DNA from 3 places in the Pseudomonas sp. GD03875 genome. Region 3 is predicted to be linked to each of the others. Evidence: predicted binding sites of a transcription regulator. Region 3 holds the regulator's gene; each other region holds the start of a gene.
The links. Region 3 encodes FliA, which starts transcription of late flagellar genes. Its sites were predicted from a motif close to CTAAAGTTTNNNNNNNNNNNGCCGNTAA; they were not measured.

Region 1 (3,272 bases), on a different contig from region 3:
CCCATGCCTGCGGCGTGTCCGTGGAAGGCGAGCTGGGCTGCCTGGGCAGCCTGGAAACCGGCATGGCCGGCGAGGAAGACGGCGTCGGCGCCGAGGGCGTGCTGGACCACAGCCAGCTGCTGACCGACCCGGAAGAGGCCGCCGACTTCGTCAAGCGCACCCAGGTCGATGCCCTGGCCATCGCCATCGGCACCAGCCACGGCGCCTACAAGTTCACCAAGCCGCCGACCGGCGACGTGCTGTCGATCGAGCGGATCAAGGAAATCCACAAGCGCATCCCCAACACCCACCTGGTGATGCACGGCTCCTCCTCGGTACCGCAGGAGTGGCTGAAGGTGATCAACGAGTTCGGTGGCGACATCAAGGAAACCTACGGCGTGCCGGTCGAAGAGATCGTCGAGGGCATCAAGCACGGCGTGCGCAAGGTCAATATCGACACCGACCTGCGCCTGGCCTCCACCGGCGCGATCCGCCGCATGATGGCCGAGCAGCCGAGCGAGTTCGACCCGCGCAAGTTCTTCGCCAAGACCATCGTCGCCATGCGTGACATCTGCATCGCCCGCTACGAAGCCTTCGGCACCGCCGGCAATGCCTCGAAGATCAAGCCGATCTCCCTGGAAGGCATGTTCCAGCGCTACGCCAGCGGCGAGCTGACCGCCAAGGTCAACTAGGCCGTCGCGTCGTACCGAAAGCCCCGCTCTGCGGGGCTTTCGCCTGTTTGGGGGAGGTGAAAATGCCGCCAATCGTTCGTGGCGCGCTCTGCGCCGTCACGCTGGTGCTCGCCGGCTGTGCCGGGCAGACCAGGGAAGACCCTGCAGCGCCTGTCGCACCCGCGCTGGTAGTGGCGGATGTGCAACGCTGCGGCGAGCGCGCCGACTGCACCACCAAGGTCTCGCGCACCCTGCTGTTCGTCTTCGACTACGCCGCCGCCGGCGGCCACCTGGTGCAGCGCCGGGAACGCCTGCTGTTCACCCCGCCTGACGCCGTGCCGAACGACTGGCCGGCGATCCGCATTCGCCTGGCGGAGCCCGCCGACAGCCGCTTCGACTTCAGCGCCGAGTGCTGGGTAGCCCGCTGCCGCTACGGCGCCGAGGAACTGCTGCGGGTCTACCGCAGCTACCTGGCGGGCGAGCCCTGTTCGCTGGACGGCGCGACGGCCTGCGCGGCGGACTAGCGGCTGGCCTCGGCCCTTTCCAACACCTGCAGGGTATAGGTCTGCTCCACCTGCTGGCCGGAGCACTGGGTGCCCATGCCGCTTGCCTCTACGTGTATCTCGTAGGTGCCGGACCGGGTGGGCTCGCCCTGGATGACGCCATGGGCCTCCCTGTCGACGTAGACGAACTCCAGCCCTTCAGGAAGCGGTTGGTCCTCGGTGCCAGCCCGCAGGCCACTGAGCAGAGACAGCTTTTCGACCCCGACCTGGATCTGGTAGGGCTGCCCAACGACCGCGGGCGGCAGCCGGGACGGATACAGGTCGAGGCCGGGGCGCAGGATGCATCCGGCGGCCATCGGAATGACCATGAATGCCTCGCATCCGCTCAGCAGCGTGCAGAGGCCCAGGGCCAGCAGGGAGGCGGGTTTCATCTTCTATCGTTCTCCTGGCAGGCGTGCGCGCCCGCTGCCAAGAGGCGGGCGGCGGCGTGGTAGCAGGGCAGGGGCGTGGCGGCGGGCAGCCTCACGGGCCAATGTCCTTATCGGTGTGGAGGGGCAGACGATGCGTCGTGCCAGGCCGGAGCGCCAGCGTGACGCCGTCATTCTGTGAGCCCGTCGTCAACAGGCGTTCGTCGGGGTTCGGCAAACGCCTGGCGTTTCGTGATCAAGTCCGGTGCCCGCCAGCCGATATCCCGGATATGCTGGCAAAAGGCTCATCCCGGGCCTTTCCCGCACCTGTGTGGGCGGGAGCAGCGGCAGCAAAGCAGGAGCGACCATGGGCTCAATAAAAACAATCCAGGCCCGCTACACCCTCATCTTCGTCGTCTTCATCGCGGTGGTGTTCCTACTCACCGAGGAAGGCATCCGCCATTTCGTCACGCCCAAGCTCAAGGCCTCCGAGGAGCAGCTGGTCCTGAACCAGCTCAACGGAATCTCCGAGACCATCCTGTTCGAGCTGGCCAAGGTCGAGGCGCAGTCGCGCAGCATCACCCAGACGGTGCCGCTGCTCGACAGCGACACCATCGACGTCGTGGTACCCGGCCTGGTCGACCAGTACGGCGACCCGAAGGTCTTCGGCGGCGGCATCTGGCCCCTGCCGCAAAAGCGCTCCGAGCGCGACAAGCACAGCACCTTCTTCCACCGCGACGCCAGCGGCCGGATGATCGTCAACACCTACTGGAACTCCGACGAGTCGCTGCGCTACTACGAGCAGCCCTGGCACCGTGCCGGGATGCAGGCGCCGCCCGGCAAGTGCGCCTGGGCAGCCGCCTACAAGGATGACGCCAGCGCCCAGCCGCGCACCAACTGCGCCATGGCCATCGTCAAGGACGGCGCGCCGTTCGGCGTGTCCACCATCGACGTGACCCTGGGCTTCTTCAATGGCCTGGTGGCCGAGAAGGAGAAGGAAATCCAGGGCGAGGTGATGATCGTCGAGCCGGACGGCAAGATCCTCAGCAACCAGGCGCGGATCGGTGGCGAAATCGTGCTGAAGAACGTCTCCGAGCTGGCCCGCCAGTCCGACTTTGTCGGCCAGGTCCGCGACGGCCTCGGCAAGATCGGCCGCGACGCCCTGTACAAGCAGGAGTTCGACAACGCCGATGGCGAGGACTGGACCTTCTACCTGCAGCCCATCGAGGGTACGCCCTGGCTGCTGGCGGCGGCGCTGCCGACCCGCCTGCTGACCGAGAACAGCTCCGACGTGCTGAGCACGCTGGCGTACATCCAGGTGCCGCTGGTCATCCTGCTGCTGGCCATCATGCTGTTCTCGATCCACCAACTGATGCAGCGCCTGAATGTGCTGCGCGGCAACATCGACTCGCTGTCGGCCGGCGACGCCGACCTGACCCGGCGCATCGCGCTCAAGGGCGCGGACGAGATGGATGCGGTGGGCGAGTCGGTCAACCGCTTCATCGCCTATCTGCAGAACATGATCGCCGACGTCACCCAGGCTTCGGCGCAGATCGCCGAGGAGCTGGCCCAGCTGCAGCAGCAGTCGCGCCACACCAACGAGGTGCTGGCCCGCCATGCCAACGAGACCGACCAGGCGGTGACCGCCATCACCGAGATGAGCTCGACCGCCGACACCGTGGCGCAGAGCGCCACCGAGACGGCCAGCTTCA
Region 2 (3,272 bases), on a different contig from region 3:
GCGCGGCCTCAATGGCGGCGTTGAGAGCCAGCAGGTTGGTCTGCCCGGCGATGCCCTTGATGACCTCCAGTACCTGGCTGATGGCGGAACTGTCCGCGGCCAACTGGTTGATGACGTTCACCGACTGGTCGATCTCGCTGGCCAGGCGCTGGATGCGGGCCACCTGGGCCTCCACCAGCTCGCGGCCGCTGACCGTCTCCTGGTTCACGCTCTGCGCGCTACCCACCGCGGCGGCTGCGCTGCGCGCCACCTCCAGGGCAGTGGCGGACATCTGGTTCATCGCCGTGGCCACCTGCTCGATCTGCCCGCGCTGGGCCGATACCGCCTGGCTGCTCTCGCCGGACACCAGCTCCACGCGGTCGGCCTGACGCTCGACCTCGGTGACGGTCTGGCCGACCAGCTCGATCAGGTCGCGGATCTTCGCCACGGTGCCGTTGAACACCTCGCCCAGCTCGCCCAGTTCGTCCTGGCTGCGCACGCTGACGCGCACCGTCATGTCGCCGGCGGCGACCTGGTTGAGGGTCTTGCCGAAGCCCTTGAGGGTGGCGCGGGTGGAGACGTAGAAGCCGCCGTAGAGATAGCCGATGGCGAGGAACAGCACGACCAGGGCCACCACCAGCAGGACCATCTGCGTGCGCTTGCCTTCCAGGCGCTGGCTCAGCTCCAGGTCGAGGAAGCCGAGCACCTTGTCGTTGAGCGTGTAGGTCTTGTCGATGGCCGTGGTGAGCTGGTCGAAGAAGCCCTGCCAGGGCGCGTCCAGGCTGTCGGCCATCAGCAGCTGCTCTTCCAGCACGCCGCTGACCTCGGTCAGCGAGGCCCGGCTGGCCTCGGCCGGCGCGCTCAGCTCGCTCTGCGCCCGGGCGTTGCCGTCCAGCGCGCTCTGAATCTTGAAGCCGTATTCGGCGTGAAGCTTCTCCAGTTCGGCCAGCAGCTCGTCGAGCTTGGTGCTGTCGGAAGAGCCGAGGATGCCCTGGCCAAGGGAGTAGGAGCCCAGGGCCCGGCCCTTGCTCAGCGCCGCAGTCACCGGGGGAGTGGCGGTGGTCAGCAGCTCGGCCATCTGGCGCACGGTCAGGTCGCTGTCCTGGCTGAGGCCGGACTGGCTGGCGACGAACTTGATGAACACCTCGGCATTGTCCAGCGCCTTGACCACCAGGCCGGCCTTGCTGCGCAGCGAGGATTCGGCGGCCACCGCGTCCAGGGCGCCCTTGATGGCGTCGCGCTGGGCGTTGAATTCCTCGATCTTCTGCGCGTCATCGCTGGGCGACTCGAGCGCGGCGAGGGTTTCGCCGATGCTCTTCTCCAGCGGGCCGATCAGCGCGGCGAGCCGGTCCGACTCGCCGGACTGGCCGAGCACGGCATTGATCTCGTAGAGGTCGTTGAGGCGCTCCAGCTCCTGGCGCATCTTCTGGCTCTGCTTGAGCAGCTCCAGGCTCTGCAGCTCGGTGCGGGTATCGACGAAGGCGTCATAGGAGTCCCGCACCAGGAAGTAGTTGGTGACCAGCATGGGCAGGAAGAACAGCACACTGATCAGGCTGAACTTCATGCCAAAGCTCATGCGGTTCATCAGCGCGATGGCAGGGTACAACACGCTATTCACTAGACGTCTCCTGTTGCCATTATTGTTGTATGCCAGCCGCTGCTGGCTGGTCTATTGAACGGCAAGGTATCGGTGTTTGTGGATATCAGCGGAAATGGCCAATTGCCAGGCGCAGATCCCCCACAGCTTGTATACCGGATATCGGCGCCACCCTTTGTAACTTAAGGTTAAGAATGCGCATGTCTCTCCGCTTAGGCATTGATCTGGGTGGCACCAAGACCGAAATCGTCGCCCTCGAAGGCTCCGAAGAACGGCTGCGACAGCGCCTGCCCACCCCGCAGGGTGATTACCAGGCCACATTGCAGACCATAGTACAACTGGTCCGCGATGCCGAACGCCAGTTGGGCGCAACGGGCAGCCTCGGCGTCGGCATCCCCGGCACCCGCTCGCCCGATCACGGCCGGATCAAGAACGCCAACTCCACCTGCCTGATCGGCCAGGACCTGCAGGGCGACCTGGAGCGGCGGCTGGAGCGCCCGGTGCGCCTGGCCAACGACGCCGACTGCTTCGCCCTGTCGGAAGCCACGGACGGCGCGGGCGCCGGGGCCGCCAGCGTGTTCGGCGTGATCCTCGGCACCGGGGTCGGCGGCGGCATCGTCATCCACGGACGGCTGCTCCAGGGGCCCAACGCCATCGCCGGCGAGTGGGGCCACAACGCCCTGCCTTGGCGCAGCACCGCCGACGGCCCCGCACGCCGCTGCTACTGCGGCCTGGACGATTGCATCGAGACATTCCTCAGCGGCCCGGCCTGGGCCGCGCGCAGCGAACTGGGGCTGGACGCCACTCAGCTGGCCGACGCCGCACTGCGTGCAGAGCCGGCCGCCGTCGCGGCCACGCAGCGCTATTGCGAACAACTAGCGCGGGCCCTGGCGTCCGTGATCAACATCATCGACCCGGAGGTGATCGTGCTGGGCGGCGGCCTGTCGAACATGCCAGCCCTGTACCGGGAAGTGCCCCGGCTTCTGGACCACCATGTGTTCTCGGACCAAGTCAACACACGCCTGGTGCAGGCGCGGCATGGCGACTCCAGCGGCGTTCGCGGCGCCGCCTGGCTGTGGCCCGGCTAGAACAGCAGGATCAGCACGGCGAACACCGCGTACCAGAGCACAGCCGCCCGGATCAGCAACTGCCACAGCTCGTCTAGGCTGCCGACGCCCTCCTCGCCCGGCGCGGGCGGGGCCAGTTCGCTGGCCGCGCGCCCCGCATTGGCCACCAGGCGCGGCGCGGGCAGCTCCCAGGCCAGCAGGTCGTACAGCACCGCGCGACTGACGGCAGCGAAGTTGCCGACCAGCGCGAAGCTGGCCGCCAGCACGCGCACCGGCAGCCAGTCCAGCGCATGGCGCAGCTGCCCCGCACGCTCGACCACGCCCGGCTGGCCGGCATGCTCGGCGGTCAGCGCCAGCAGCCGGTACGCCAGGGCCGGCAGCGGACCGAGCAGGGCGTACCAGAAGATCACCGCGAAGAAGCCCTGGTAGGCCTGCCACAGCTCGTAATCCTGCACCCGCACCAGCAATTCGGCCTCGCTGTCGGCGACGACGCCCAGATCCCGCTCGGCCACATGCATCGCCGCCTGCTCGTCGCCCCGTCGCCATGCATCGCGGAACGGGCCGAGTGCGGCCTGCACATCACCGCGCCCCAGGCTGTAGATCAGCACCAGCAGGTGTACCGGCAGCGC
Region 3 (3,272 bases):
CAGCTTCAGCAGGTTGCCTTCCACCTCGGTGACCAGTTGGGTCACGCGCTTGATCACCTGGCCGGTGAGATCCTGGTAGTCCTGCGCCAGCAGGATGTCGTTGAGCTGGCCGGACAGTTTCTGGCTGTCGCGCTCGCTGCGGGCGAGGAACAGCTCGATGCGCTTGGCCAGGTCGCGGAAGGCGTCGGCGCTCATTTCCCGACGCATGAACTTGCTCCAGTCACCGGACAGGGCCTTGGCCTCGTCGCCCAGGTCGTTGACCAGCGGGGCGCTCTGCTCCACCAGGTCCATGGTGCGGTTGGCCGCCTTCTCGGTCATCTGCACGACGTAGGACAGCCGCTCGGTGGCGTCCGATATCTGCGAGATTTCCTGGGCATGCGGATTGCACGGGTCGAGCTGGAAATTGACGATCGCGTTGTGCAGCTCACGGGTGAGCTTGCCGACTTCCTGATACAGGCCGCGATCGCGTGCCTGGCTCAGTTCGTGGATCAGATGCACAGCTTCGCCGAAGCGGCCTTTCTCAAGGCTTTCGACCAGCTGGGTAGCATGTGCCTTCAGGGTCGACTCGAGTTCGCCCAGGGAGGATTCATCGTTTGCCATAGTGCCCCCGCGGCGGACATCAGCCGTTAACGCGTTCGAAGATCTTCTCGATCTTCTCCTTCAGCACCTGGGCGGTGAACGGCTTGACCACATAGCCGTTAACACCGGCCTGGGCGGCCTCGATGATCTGCTCGCGCTTGGCTTCGGCAGTCACCATCAGCACCGGCAGGGTCTTCAGTCGCTCGTCGGCGCGCACCGCGCGCAGCAGGTCGATGCCGGTCATGCCGGGCATGTTCCAGTCGGTCACCAGGAAGTCGAAGCTGCCGCTCTGCAGCATCGGCAGCGCCGTGTTGCCATCGTCGGCTTCGGCCGTGTTGGTGAACCCCAGATCGCGCAGGAGGTTCTTGATGATCCGTCGCATCGTCGAAAAATCGTCAACGATGAGGATTTTCATGTTCTTGTCCAAGTCGACCTCCGTACAGTCCTAAACGCCCCGGCGGCCCGGTTGCGTCGCAAATCATGAAACCGGCCGGCCGTCAGCTCGCCCGCCACTCGCTCAGCCTGGCGCGCAGACGCGCGGCGCACTGGCTGTGCAACTGGCTGACCCGGGATTCGCTGACCCCCAGGACCTCACCGATTTCCTTCAAATTCAGTTCTTCGTCGTAGTAGAGCGACAACACCAGGCGCTCGCGCTCCGGCAGGTTGGCGATGGCATCGGCCAGGGCCGCCTGGAAGCGCTCGTCTTCCAGGCCATGCAGCGGACCGCCATGGCTGCCGGAGACGTCTTCGTGCAACCCGCCCTGCTCGCCGTCCTGCACCAGGTCGTCGAAGCTGAACAGACGGCTGCCCAGAGTGTCGCCAAGAATGCCGTAGTAATCTTCGAGACTCAATTGGAGTTCGGCCGCAACCTCTTGATCTTTAGCGTCTCTTCCGGTGCGGGCCTCGATGGTGCGGATGGCGTCGCTGACCATCCGCGTGTTGCGGTGGACGGAACGCGGCGCCCAGTCGCCCTTGCGCACCTCGTCGAGCATGGCGCCGCGGATGCGGATGCCGGCATAGGTCTCGAAGCTGGCGCCCTTGCTGCCGTCGTATTTCTTCGACGCTTCGAGCAGGCCGATCATGCCGGCCTGCATCAGGTCGTCCACCTGCACGCTGGCGGGAAGACGCGCCAGCAGATGGTAGGCGATACGCTTGACCAATGGCGCGTAGCGCTCGATCAGTTGATGCTGGGAGTCCTGCGCCTGCGCCTTGTTGTACATTCGAAGTCCACTGGCTGCTGTCATACGGCCGTACCCGCGATCGGTTGCTGCACCAGACGCTCGACGAAGAACTCCAGATGGCCGCGCGGGTTGGCCGGGAGCGGCCACGTGTCGACTTTCTGGGCGATCGCCTTGAACGCCAGTGCGCATTTCGAGCGCGGGAAGGCTTCGTATACCGCGCGCTGCTTCTGCACAGCCTTGCGTACGGACTCGTCGTAGGGGACGGCGCCGACGTACTGCAAGGCCACATCAAGAAAACGGTCGGTTACCTTGGTCAGCTTAGCAAACAGATTGCGACCTTCCTGCGGGCTGTGGGCCATGTTGGCCAGCACGCGGAAGCGGCTCATGCCGTAGTCGCGGTTGAGCAGCTTGATCAGCGCGTAGGCGTCGGTGATCGAGGTCGGCTCGTCGCAGACCACCACGATCACTTCCTGGGCCGCGCGAACGAAGCTGACTACGCCGTCGCCGATGCCGGCAGCGGTGTCGATCACCAGCACATCGAGGTTATCGCTGATGTCGCTGAAGGCCTGGATCAGGCCGGCGTGCTGCACCGGCGACAGCTGCACCATGCTCTGGGTGCCGGAGGCGGCCGGCACGATGCGAACGCCGCCGGGGCCCTGGATCAGCACGTCCTTCAGATCGCACTCGCCGGCGATCACGTCGGCCAGCGTGCGCTTGGGGGTCAGGCCCAGCAGCACGTCGACGTTGGCCAGGCCCAGGTCGGCGTCCATCAGCATCACCCGGCGGCCGAGGTCGGCCAGCGCCAGCGACAGATTCACCGACACGTTGGTCTTGCCGACGCCGCCCTTGCCGCCTGTGACTGCGATCACCTGTACGGGATGCATACTACCCATGTTCTTCTCTTACCTTCTTGCCTGGACTGGGCTGGTCGGGCAACTACACCGACCCTTTCCTACACCTTAGAACGCCTTGTACACCGCCGCCTGCTAGCCCGCGCGACGCGCGGGATGCTGATACAGGCCGGCGAACATGTCGGCCATGGCTTCCTCGCTCGGGTCCTCCGCAGTCTGCATGCTCACGGCACGGCTCACCAGCTGGTGGCTGCGCGGCACCTGCAGATCATCCGGAATCTTCGGCCCATCTGCCAGATAGGCTACCGGTAGATGCTGGCTGATAGCCAGCCCCAGAACCTCACCCAGGCTGGCCGCCTCGTCCACCTTGCTCAGGATGCACCCGGCCAGGCCGCACTGCTTGTAGCTATGGTACGCGGCCTTGAGCACCTGGGCCTGGCTGGTGGCGGCCAGCACCAGATAGTTCTTCGATTTGACCCCGCGGGCAGCCAGACTCTCCAGTTGCAGACGCAGGGCCGGGTCGTTGCCCGGCAGGCCGGCGGTGTCGATCAGGATCACCTTCTTGCGCGCCAGCGGCGCCAGGGCCTGCACCAGGGACTGGCCGGGGTCGACCTGGGTCACCGGCACGTTGAGGATGCGGCCGAGGGTCTTGATCTGCTCC

Region 1: a site for FliA is predicted at 1,816-1,843, ahead of N5D30_RS16595 (methyl-accepting chemotaxis protein). Genes of this name have one in related genera too.
Region 2: a site for FliA is predicted at 1,736-1,763, ahead of N5D30_RS04225 (methyl-accepting chemotaxis protein). Genes of this name have one in related genera too.

The regions. Positions count from the first base shown of each region.
Region 1 covers NZ_JAOCCV010000018.1:90,107-93,378, reverse strand. Annotated here, with positions in the region: gene fba (class II fructose-bisphosphate aldolase) at 1-671, shown strand, start outside; gene N5D30_RS16605 (hypothetical protein) at 734-1,174, shown strand; gene N5D30_RS16600 (hypothetical protein) at 1,171-1,584, opposite strand; gene N5D30_RS16595 (methyl-accepting chemotaxis protein) at 1,928-3,272, shown strand, end outside.
Region 2 covers NZ_JAOCCV010000003.1:280,294-283,565, forward strand. Annotated here, with positions in the region: gene N5D30_RS04225 (methyl-accepting chemotaxis protein) at 1-1,597, opposite strand, end outside; gene N5D30_RS04230 (ROK family protein) at 1,777-2,664, shown strand; gene ampE (regulatory signaling modulator protein AmpE) at 2,661-3,272, opposite strand, start outside.
Region 3 covers NZ_JAOCCV010000002.1:275,881-279,152, reverse strand. Annotated here, with positions in the region: gene N5D30_RS02780 (protein phosphatase CheZ) at 1-600, opposite strand, end outside; gene N5D30_RS02775 (chemotaxis response regulator CheY) at 620-994, opposite strand; gene fliA (RNA polymerase sigma factor FliA) at 1,077-1,823, opposite strand; gene fleN (flagellar synthesis regulator FleN) at 1,820-2,653, opposite strand; gene flhF (flagellar biosynthesis protein FlhF) at 2,747-3,272, opposite strand, start outside.